DNA from 3 places in the Herbaspirillum sp. RTI4 genome. Region 1 is predicted to be linked to each of the others. Evidence: predicted binding sites of a transcription regulator. Region 1 holds the regulator's gene; each other region holds the start of a gene.
The links. Region 1 encodes sigma-54, which starts transcription at its own class of promoters, with help from an activator protein. Its sites were predicted from a motif close to TGGCANGNAANCTGCTTT; they were not measured.
Positions count from the first base shown of each region.

Region 2: RGU70_RS03045 (TorF family putative porin) is a predicted target of sigma-54. The motif match lies at 1,753-1,770, and genes of this name have one in related genera.
Region 3: RGU70_RS06525 (acetyl-CoA acetyltransferase) is a predicted target of sigma-54. The motif match lies at 1,991-2,008, and genes of this name have one in related genera.

Region 1 is NZ_JAVIWQ010000002.1:1,172,731-1,176,007, forward strand. Features, by position in the region: gene RGU70_RS05535 (UbiX family flavin prenyltransferase) at 1-148, opposite strand, end outside; gene grxD (Grx4 family monothiol glutaredoxin) at 172-483, opposite strand; gene hpf (ribosome hibernation-promoting factor, HPF/YfiA family) at 698-1,045, opposite strand; gene RGU70_RS05550 (RNA polymerase factor sigma-54) at 1,285-2,769, opposite strand; gene lptB (LPS export ABC transporter ATP-binding protein) at 2,788-3,277, opposite strand, start outside.
Region 2 is NZ_JAVIWQ010000002.1:639,942-643,218, forward strand. Features, by position in the region: gene RGU70_RS03035 (YifB family Mg chelatase-like AAA ATPase) at 1-1,129, opposite strand, end outside; gene RGU70_RS03040 (accessory factor UbiK family protein) at 1,143-1,391, opposite strand; gene RGU70_RS03045 (TorF family putative porin) at 1,828-2,640, shown strand; gene RGU70_RS03050 (P-II family nitrogen regulator) at 2,652-2,990, shown strand; gene RGU70_RS03055 (ammonium transporter) at 3,037-3,277, shown strand, end outside.
Region 3 is NZ_JAVIWQ010000002.1:1,383,179-1,386,455, reverse strand. Features, by position in the region: gene RGU70_RS06535 (TRAP transporter large permease subunit) at 1-594, opposite strand, end outside; gene RGU70_RS06530 (TRAP transporter substrate-binding protein) at 595-1,632, opposite strand; gene RGU70_RS06525 (acetyl-CoA acetyltransferase) at 2,053-3,231, shown strand.

The DNA of each region.
Region 1 (3,277 bases):
GATGCAGATTGAGTACGGCGGCATCGGACACCATCAGGTGCGTTTCGGCGATGCCGGCTTCTCTCAGGACTTGCAGCAGTCGTACGCCATAGATGGCGCCGGTAGCCCCGGTGATGGCAATGATGAGGCGAAACGGAGGTTTTTTCATTCAGGGAACCGCGCGGACGCGGCTCAGGCTTTGAGTAAAGTTTGCAGTTCGCCGGAATCGAACATTTCAGTGAGGATGTCGGAACCGCCGACGAATTCACCGTTGACGTAAAGTTGCGGGACGGTTGGCCAGTTCGAGTATTCCTTGATACCGGCGCGCACATCGGGGTTATCCAGCACGTTGATGGTAACGATGTTTTCGACGCCGCTGGCTTTGAGTAATTGAATGGCTTTGCCTGAAAAGCCGCATTGCGGAAACTGGGCAGTGCCTTTCATGAACAGAACGACCGGGTTCTGGGTGACGGTTTCCTTGATCCAGGCTTGTACTTCGCTCATGGTGGTCTCTCTTGAATGGGGATGAATTGATCAGATGACGCCATTATATGAAAAGCTCTGCCTTTCTGCTGAAAAGTCGCAGAATTGAAAAGAGGGCGGTAACTTGAGGCGTGCGCAACATTAAAAAGGACGCATCAAACGGCCGCACAAAATTGAAAAGGGCGCTTGAGCGCCCTTTGCCATGCTAATGCTGCGCTTTTGGCGCGGCGGGTTATTAAGTCGCTGCTTCGATGTCGATTGGCAGGCGTTTAACGTCCGATTGATGATCTTGTAGCTGGCCCTTGTGCTTCAATACTTGGCGATCCAGTTTGTCGATCAGTGCATCGATTGCGGCGTACAGGTCGTGCGCGAGACTTTCCACGTGAATATCTTTGCCCTTGATATGGACATTGATTTCCGCTTTCTGCCGTTTTTCCTTTTCTGTCAGTTTATCGACGGTGAGGACGACGCTGACGTCGATGACGTGGTCGAAATGGCGTTTGATACGTTCGACCTTGGTCATGACGTATTCACGGATGGCTGGTGTTACATCGAGGTGATGCCCGCTGATTGTCAGATTCATACGACTCTCCTTCGGATAGTGTCACTGGAGGTCCGGCATCGGATGATTATCCGGTTGGATCCTTGAGCCTTGCGGCCCGGTGTTTGCCGCCGGATTGCCTGATCGGTGTGTTGATCGAGTGCGTCCGGACACAGTGACTAGTATAAAAAAATCCCGGTGCAAGTACTTGTGCGGCGCAATCCCGGAGTCACGGGACGGCGATACGCGCAATGCTTGCTCAGAGACTTCCCACAAAACAGTTACAAGGACTTGCGCAGCGCTACAGGGGGGATTTTCAGGACATCGCGGTATTTTGCGACAGTCCGTCTTGCAACAACCATTCCCTGTTCAGACAGCATGTCTGCAATCTTGCTATCTGACAAGGGGTTTTTTGTATCTTCGGCTCCTATCAATTGTTTGATCAGTGCGCGTATGGCGGTAGAGGAGGCTTCTCCGCCTGCTTCGGTGGACACATGGCTGCCGAAGAAATATTTCAATTCGAACATGCCATGTGGCGTGAGCATGTATTTCTGGGTGGTTACGCGCGAGATGGTGCTTTCGTGTAAACCGAGTGTATCAGCTATTTCACGCAGTACCAGAGGGCGCATGGCGACTGCGCCGTGCGAGAAAAAATTCTTCTGCCGCTCCACGATGGCCTGTGCCACGCGCAGTATGGTGTCGAAGCGCTGACGCATATTTTTGATCAGCCATTTCGCTTCCTGCAATTGCGACACGAGCGCGCCTTCGCCCTTGTGCTGCTTCATGGCGTTGGCATACATGGCGTTGACGCGCAAGCGCGGCATGACCTCGTGATTAAGCGTGACTTGCCATCCCAGCTTGCCTTCTTTAACGATCACGTCCGGCGCTACGTAGTCGGAGCGGCCTGAAAGGAATGCCGCGCCGGGATGCGGATTGCACTGCCGGATAACGGCTTGCGCTTCGCGCAGATCCTCATCGTCACAGACCAGCGCTTTTTTGATTTTATTGAAATCGCGCTGCGCAAAAAGCGGCAGGCAAGTCTGGACAATCGACAGCGCCAGACGTCGCGTCACGAAGGGAATTTTCGGCAGGCGCTTGATTTGCAGCGCCAGACATTCGGCAGCGTCGCGTGCGCCAACCCCGGCCGGATCGAAACTTTGCAGCAGCGTCAGTGCCAGTGTCAGCTCATCGAATTCAATTTCCAACTCTTCCGGCAGGCGCGCATAAATTTCTTCCAGCGGCTCTTCCAGATAGCCGCGCTCATCGATGGCGTCGATGACCAGTTCCAACAGTGCGCGATCACGCTGGCAGCACATGGTCTGGCCAGCTTCCTGCAGCAGATGCTCGCGCAGTGTCAGGAAATGCGCTTCCAGTTGCGGCCGCGAATCTTCATCGTCGGAGGTTTTTGTGCCGCGTGCGACATCGTCAAAACTCCACTCTGCTTCGTTAGCGGTGCTGCTGTCGCTGGCTTCTTGCTGTCCTCCCGCTTCGCCACTGTTGTCCGTCTCGCTGCCTGTGGTGCCGGTGTCGGCCGCAGTTTCTGCCGGCGACAGGGCGCTGGTACTGCCCAGTGCGCCATCAGCCAGCAGACGCACGGAGTTGTCCAGCGCATCGTCGAGGCGCTCCAGCAGCGGGTTGTCGCTCAGGATCTGTTCCAGTTCCTGTTGCATTTCCAGCGTGGACAGTTGCAACAAACGTATCGACTGCTGCAATTGCGGCGTCAATGCTAAATGTTGCGAAGTGCGGAGCTGAAGGGATTGTTTCATCGATGGAGTGCGTTCCGCTTACATGCGGAAATGTTCCCCCAGATAAACGCGGCGCACCGATTCATTGGCGATGATCTCGTCCGGGCTGCCGCTGGCCAGCACGGTGCCTTGATTGATGATGTAGGCGCGGTCGCAAATGCCCAGCGTTTCGCGCACGTTATGGTCGGTAATCAGCACGCCGATGCCGCGTTCTTTCAGGAAGCGCACGATGCGCTGGATTTCGATCACCGCGATCGGATCGATCCCGGCAAACGGTTCGTCCAGCAATACAAAACGAGGGCTGGTAGCCAGTGCGCGGGCGATCTCGACCCGTCGGCGTTCGCCGCCCGATAACGACAGCGCCTGGCTTTCGCGCAATTTTTCAATTTGCAATTCGTGCAGCAACTGGTCGAGTCGCGCATCGATCAGGGCCTTGGGCAGCGGTTTTCCGTCTTGTTGCTGCAGTTCGAGCACGGCGCGAATATTGTCTTCCACGCTGAGTTTGCGAAATACTGAGGCTTCCTGCGGC
Region 2 (3,277 bases), 530 kb from region 1:
GATCCGGCGTGCAGCGGCAGCGGCCTTCCGTGTGGCCGTAATAGCCGCAGGGACAGGGGTTCATGGCGGCAATCAGTTGGAAGCGGGCGGGAAAGTCGGCTTGCCTCGCGGCGCGGGAGATGGTGATGCGTCCTGATTCCAGTGGTTCTCGCAAGACTTCGAGTACTTTTCGATCGAATTCCGGGAGCTCATCGAGAAATAGTACGCCCTGATGCGCAAGTGAAATCTCCCCCGGCCGTGGAACGCCGCCACCGCCGACCAGCGCGACGCCGGAGGCGGTGTGATGCGGTGCGCGGTAAGGCCGCAATTTCCATTTCGATAAATTAAAACTGCCGTTGAGTGATTGCACCGCCGCGGTTTGCAGGGCGTCGTCATCGTTCAGTGGTGGCAGGATGCCGGGCAAGCGGGCGGCCAGCATCGATTTTCCGGTACCGGGAGGGCCGATGAGCAGGGCGCTGTGGCCGCCGGCCGCGGCGACTTCCAGCGCCCGTCGTGCTTGCAGTTGACCTTTGACTTCGCTGAAGTCGGCGCAGAGTGGGGCGACGGCAAGCGGCGTGGCGCAATGCGGAACCAGCCGGTCGTTTTCCATTGCGGCACCGCCGGCCAGTGCCGAGAAATGCGCACAGACTTGCAGCAGGGATTGTGCAGGATAGATCGTGGCATGGGAGACCAGGGCCGCTTCATCCGCATTTTGCCGGGGCAGGATGAAGGCGCGGGGAGTGCGTCCAGCCGCTCCGCGGTGCATGGCATAGGTCATGGCGAGTGCGCCACGGATCGGGCGCAGCTCGCCGGAGAGCGACAATTCGCCGGCAAATTCGTAGCGCGATAGCTGATCGGACGGCATCTGGCCTGATGCCGCCAGAATGCCTAGGGCAATGGGGAGATCAAACCTGCCGGATTCTTTTGGCAGATCGGCCGGTGCCAGGTTGACGGTGATGCGTTTGGCGGGAAATTCGAAGCGGCCGTTTTGCAGGGCGGCGCGGACTCTGTCCTTGGCTTCTTTGACTTCGGTTTCGGGCAATCCGACGATAGTAAAAGAGGGAAGCCCGTTGGCCAGATGGACTTCGACCGTCACTTCCGGGGCTTCCATGCCGGCCAGTGCGCGGCTTTGCAGTACGGCCAGACTCATGACAACGAGGGGGTCAGGCAGTCGCTTGCTTCAATTGCGCTTCGAGTGCGACGACGCGCGCTTCCAGCAAGTCCAGTTTGGTGCGGGTTTTGGCCAGGACCTGGGCCTGAATGTCGAATTCTTCGCGCGTGACCAGATCCAGCTTGGAAAACCCCTGATTGAGCATGGCCTTGACGTTTTTTTCGATGTCTTTGGCGGGGGAGCTGGCGATGGCCTGTTGCACGCGGGCCTGCATGTCCGCAAAAAAGCTGGATTTGTCCATGATGTTCCTTATTGATTCTGAAAAAGGGAAAAGACAAGTGTACCTGTTTGCCGAAAAATCATGAAATCACGGGGCGCTTGCGCCGTCGTTGCTGGCGGGGGTGGCTGAGATCGTCTGTTTTCTCCCGACGCGAGAGGAATTTATAGGGAATCTGGGGCGAAATGAGAGGGCATTGAAGCAGGCATAGCGAGGTCGTCCACAAATTACAACATCTGATTTAATCCCGGAAATTATGATTGGTACGAGTTCTTGTTTGGTGCAGAATCCAATTTTCGCACCAAATAGACGCTTTTTCTGTGGATTGATATGTCGGATTTGGTTTTTTGAGTGCTTAAAATTATTGAAAAGAGAAATGAATCGTTGGCACGGCTCCTGCTAAGGAGTCTGTGCAAGGATTAAAAGAGACGAAGTTCAACATCGAAATCAGAGGGAAGACATGAAAAAATTGATATTGGTAACGGCAGTTGCGGCAACTCTGTTGGGTAACGTGGCTTATGCGGAAGATGCGCCAGTGGTTGCGGAAGCGGTTCCGGATAACCTGGTGACCTATAACATTGGTGTCGTCAATGATTACCGTTTTCGCGGTATTTCCCAAACGCGCTTCAACGCGGCCCTCCAAGGCGGTGCTGATTATGTGAACAATCCAACCGGTCTGTACGTCGGCACATGGCTGTCGAACATCCAATGGATCAAGGATGCTGTCAACGCAGTACCAAAGCAGTCGGGCACTGGTTCGATTGAATGGGATCTGTACGCAGGCAAGCGCGGCGATATCGGCGGCGGTTTTACCTACGATGTGGGCGGTCTGTACTACTACTATCCGAGCAACAACTACGCCAGCAGCGGCGGGGTGAATGCCAATACGTTTGAACTGTACGGTCAAGTCGGTTACGGCCCTGCCTACTTCAAGTATTCGCAAGCGCTGACGAATGCCTTCGGTAACGCTAACAGCAAGAACAGCGGTTACTACGATCTGGGCGCTAACTTTGATATCGGTAACAACGCCATCATCGGCTTGCATATCGGTCATCAAACCATCAAGGGTTCGGTCGGCACGGTCGGCAACAGCCTGTATAGCTACACAGACTGGAAAGTCGGCTACACCAAGACCTTCGAGGATTTCTACGGCATTGCACTCGGCGTGGCGTATGTCGGTACCGATGCTAAAGATGCGGCTTACAGCGTGAATCCAAACAAGAAAAACCTGGGTCGTGACGCCATCGTCTTTTCCCTGGCAAAAACTTTCTAATCGAGGTCACTATGAAATTGATTACAGCGATCATCAAACCATTCAAGCTTGACGAGGTCCGCGAGGCCTTGTCAGCGATTGGTGTACAGGGCATCACGGTCACGGAAGTCAAGGGTTTTGGCCGGCAAAAAGGCCATACAGAGTTGTATCGCGGCGCGGAATACGTCGTGGACTTTCTGCCTAAGACAAAAATCGAAGCAGCCGTCGACGACACTATCGTCGAACGCGCACTGGAAGCCATCGAATCCGCCGCACGTACCGGCAAGATTGGCGACGGTAAGATTTTCGTTCAGGACTTGCTTGACGTTATCCGTATCCGTACCGGTGAAACCGGTACAGAAGCTCTTTAAGGGGAATCGCATGAGAATAAAGAATGTGTTGTCCTGTGCGCTTGCAATGGGCACTCTTTTACTGGCGGTAGGATTCGCTGGGCCAGCACGGGCAGAAGATGCGCCGAAGGCGCCGGAGGCAATGGCGACGATGGCAGCTCCTGATGCTGCCAAGGCAGACGCACCAAAGGCAGTCGCTCCGGCCGTTGCTCTGGTGGCTGCGGCCGCCGCTGCACCAGCCGCTCCAGCGGCACCCGTCGGTCCGGTGCCTAACAAGGGCGATACTGCCTGGATGCTGATTTGCACCG
Region 3 (3,277 bases), 210 kb from region 1:
CGCCAGCAAGGCCGGACGACCCAGCCACAGCACGCCGCAGATAAGGCCGACGAAGACCAGCGCAGAAGCGACTTGCTGCCAGCTGGAACGCACTGCCATGCGGGCCAGCGCTGCCAGCAGCATCAACACCGCGCCGATAGGCAAAGCGGCAGTCCGCAAGCCATCGGGAATTTCCAGCGCCGGGGTCGTGATGTCCATCTGATCGACGGCATGATTGACCGCCGGATGAATAATCATCAGCACAAAAATGCAGACCACCAGCGCCGCCACCGTTTCCAGCCAGACGCGCCATTTTTCCGACAGCTTGTTGACCACGGCGGTCAGACGCATATGCTCGCCGCGATCCAGCGCCAGCACCGCACCCAGCATCGATAGCCAGATGAACAGCGTGGAAGCCAGTTCATCCGACCAGATCAGCGGATCGTGCAGCGCATACCGATAAATGACACCCAGCAGCAGCACGAAAGTTTCGACCACCAGCAAGGTGGCGGCCACCGCACCGACGGCGTGCATGGCGCCGCGGTTGACGGTCGCCAGCAGTCGCGCCGCCGGGTGGTGAGGAAGCCCCGGAGACAAAGTAGCGACCGCCTCCATTTACGCCAGCTTTCCGGTGTATTTCTCCAGAATCGCCCAGGCTTCAGCACCGAATTTTTTATTCCATTCGGCATAGAAACCCGCGCTGCGCAGCTTGGCGCGGAACGCATCAGGATCGGCATTGTTAAACGCCATGCCCTTGGTTTTCATTTCGGCTACGAGAGAATCGTTGAGCGCTTTGACATCGACGCGCTGCTTGAGGCCCGCTTCGTTGATGTTGCGGGTAACGATCTCTTGCAGGTCTTTCGGCAGTTTTTCAAACGATTTCTTGTTGCCGAGGAACCAGAAGCCATCCCACATATGGTTGGTGATGGCGCAATACTTTTGCACTTCGTAGAGCTTGGCGGTATAGATCACTGCCAGCGGATTTTCCTGTCCTTCGACAATCTTGGTTTGCAGCGCGGAATACACTTCGGCGAAGTTGATGCTGGTCGGTGCGGCATCGAAGGCGCGGAACATCGAAGTCCACAGCGGGCTTGGCGGCACACGCAGTTTCATGCCCTTCAAATCCTCCGGCTTGGTGATCGGCCGGGTGCTGTTGGTCATTTGGCGATAGCCGCTGTCCCAGATTTTTTCAAACGCAAACAGGGTCGAGCTGGCGACAATTTGCTTGCGCACATGCGCACCCAGATCGCCGTCCAGCGCGGCCCATACCTGGTTGTAATCCTTGAAGGCGAAGCCGATACCGCTGATTTGCGCAGCGGGCACCAGCGTGCCGAGAATCAATGGTGACAGCGTGAAGAAATCGACTGCGCCGGCGCGAATCTGCGACAGGGTATCGGTATCGGTACCCAACTGGCCATTAGGGTAGACCTGAAAATCGATGCGTCCCTTGGATTCGGTAGCGATCTTGGCCGCCATTTCCTTGGCGCGCATATTCATCGGATGCGTCAGCGGCAAATTGTTGGCGTACTTCAGCGTGAACTCGGCCGTCTCCGCAAAAGCAGACGACGCGTAGGAACCGGCAGTGACCACCGCAGTGGCGGCAGAAGCGGTTTTCAGGAAATGACGACGCGAAACATTACGAATAGTACCCATCTGATTTGTCTCCTCTTTGTTTTTAGTGTTGGCAATCCTCCGGCATCACGCCGCAGCCTGCTTGATACTGTTTGGTTTGATACAGAGCAATTTGAATGCCATGCTGCATACCCAGTCCCGGCTCTTCGTCCGGTTATCGTATTTGTTCTATACGAGCGGCTGAGTATCGCATACTGAAAGCGACATTTGCATGCCTGCCGCATAGCGACAATGTGTTTATTTCGAGGTGACAACTGTCGCAAATGCGACACCTGTCGCTGCCCTTGCATGCTGCGACGCGACAAAAATAAGGGCTGCGCGCTGCTATCCTCAGAAGCAGAATCAAAGATCGGCAACAAACAAGATCTACAACCCGGCGTGGCACCGTTTTTGCATTACGCCCTCTATTATTATTTCCTCACTCTTTCGTTCAAGGAACTCATGAGCACCTCCGCCTCCCCCTGCATTACCGGCTGGAACCATTCACGCTTTGGCAAACTGGATGGCATTGACCCTGAAGCGCTGATCGGCGAAGTCGCCGCCGCCGCCATTGCCCACGCGGGTCTGTCGCCGGAAGACATCGGCTCCATCCACATCGGCAATTTCAACGGCGGCTTCCTGTATCAGGACTTCCCCTCCTCGCTGATCTTCAATACCCTGCCGCAACTGCGCTTCCTGCCGGCAGTACGGGTGGAAAACGCCTGCGCCACCGGCTCGGCTGCGATTCATTCCGCGCTCAATTCGATCCGCGCCGGTCAATCGCGACACGCACTCGTCATCGGCTTTGAAAAAATGACCGAACTGTCCACCGCTGCCGTCGGCGACGTGCTGCTCAAATGCTCTTACGCCAAAGAAGAAGCCGGTATCCCCGGCGGCTTCGCGGGCGTCTTCGGCACCATCGCCCAAGCGTATTTCGATCGCTACGGCGACCAGTCCGATGCGCTGGCCGCCATCGCCGCCAAGAACCACAAGAACGGCATGTCCAATCCCTACGCCCACATGCGCAAGGATTTCGGTTTCGACTTTTGCCGCACGCCCTCCGAGAAAAATCCCTTCGTCGCCGGCCCGCTCAAGCGCACCGACTGCTCGCTGATTTCCGACGGCGCTGCCGCCATGATCATCAGTTCGGCCGATGTCGCCAAAGGCATGACCCGCGCCGTGCAGTTCCGCGCTGCCGTTCACGTCAACGATTTCCTGCCGCTGAGCAAACGCGATCCGACCCGCTTTGAAGGCGGCGCACTGGCCTGGAAACAGGCGCTGTCGCAAGCCGGCATCACCCTGAACGATCTGTCGCTGGTCGAAACCCACGATTGCTTCACCATCGCTGAATTGCTGGAATACGAAGCCATGGGGCTGGCCGAACCGGGCCAGGGCGCGCGCGCCATTCTCGACGGCGTCACCGCCAAAGACGGCCGCTTGCCGGTCAATCCTTCCGGTGGACTGAAATCGAAGGGACATCCTATCGGTGCTACGGGGGTATCGATGCACGTCATGGCGGCGATGCAAGCCTGCCACGATGCGCAAGAGATGCAAATCCCCCATGCCGACAAGGTGGGCGTATTCAACATGGGCGGCGCAGCGGTGGCCAATTACGTGAGTATTTTGCAGCGGGTGGCATGAGCATGAGCGCCGTTTTAGTTTGACGGTGTGGATGCCTGCGCCAGAC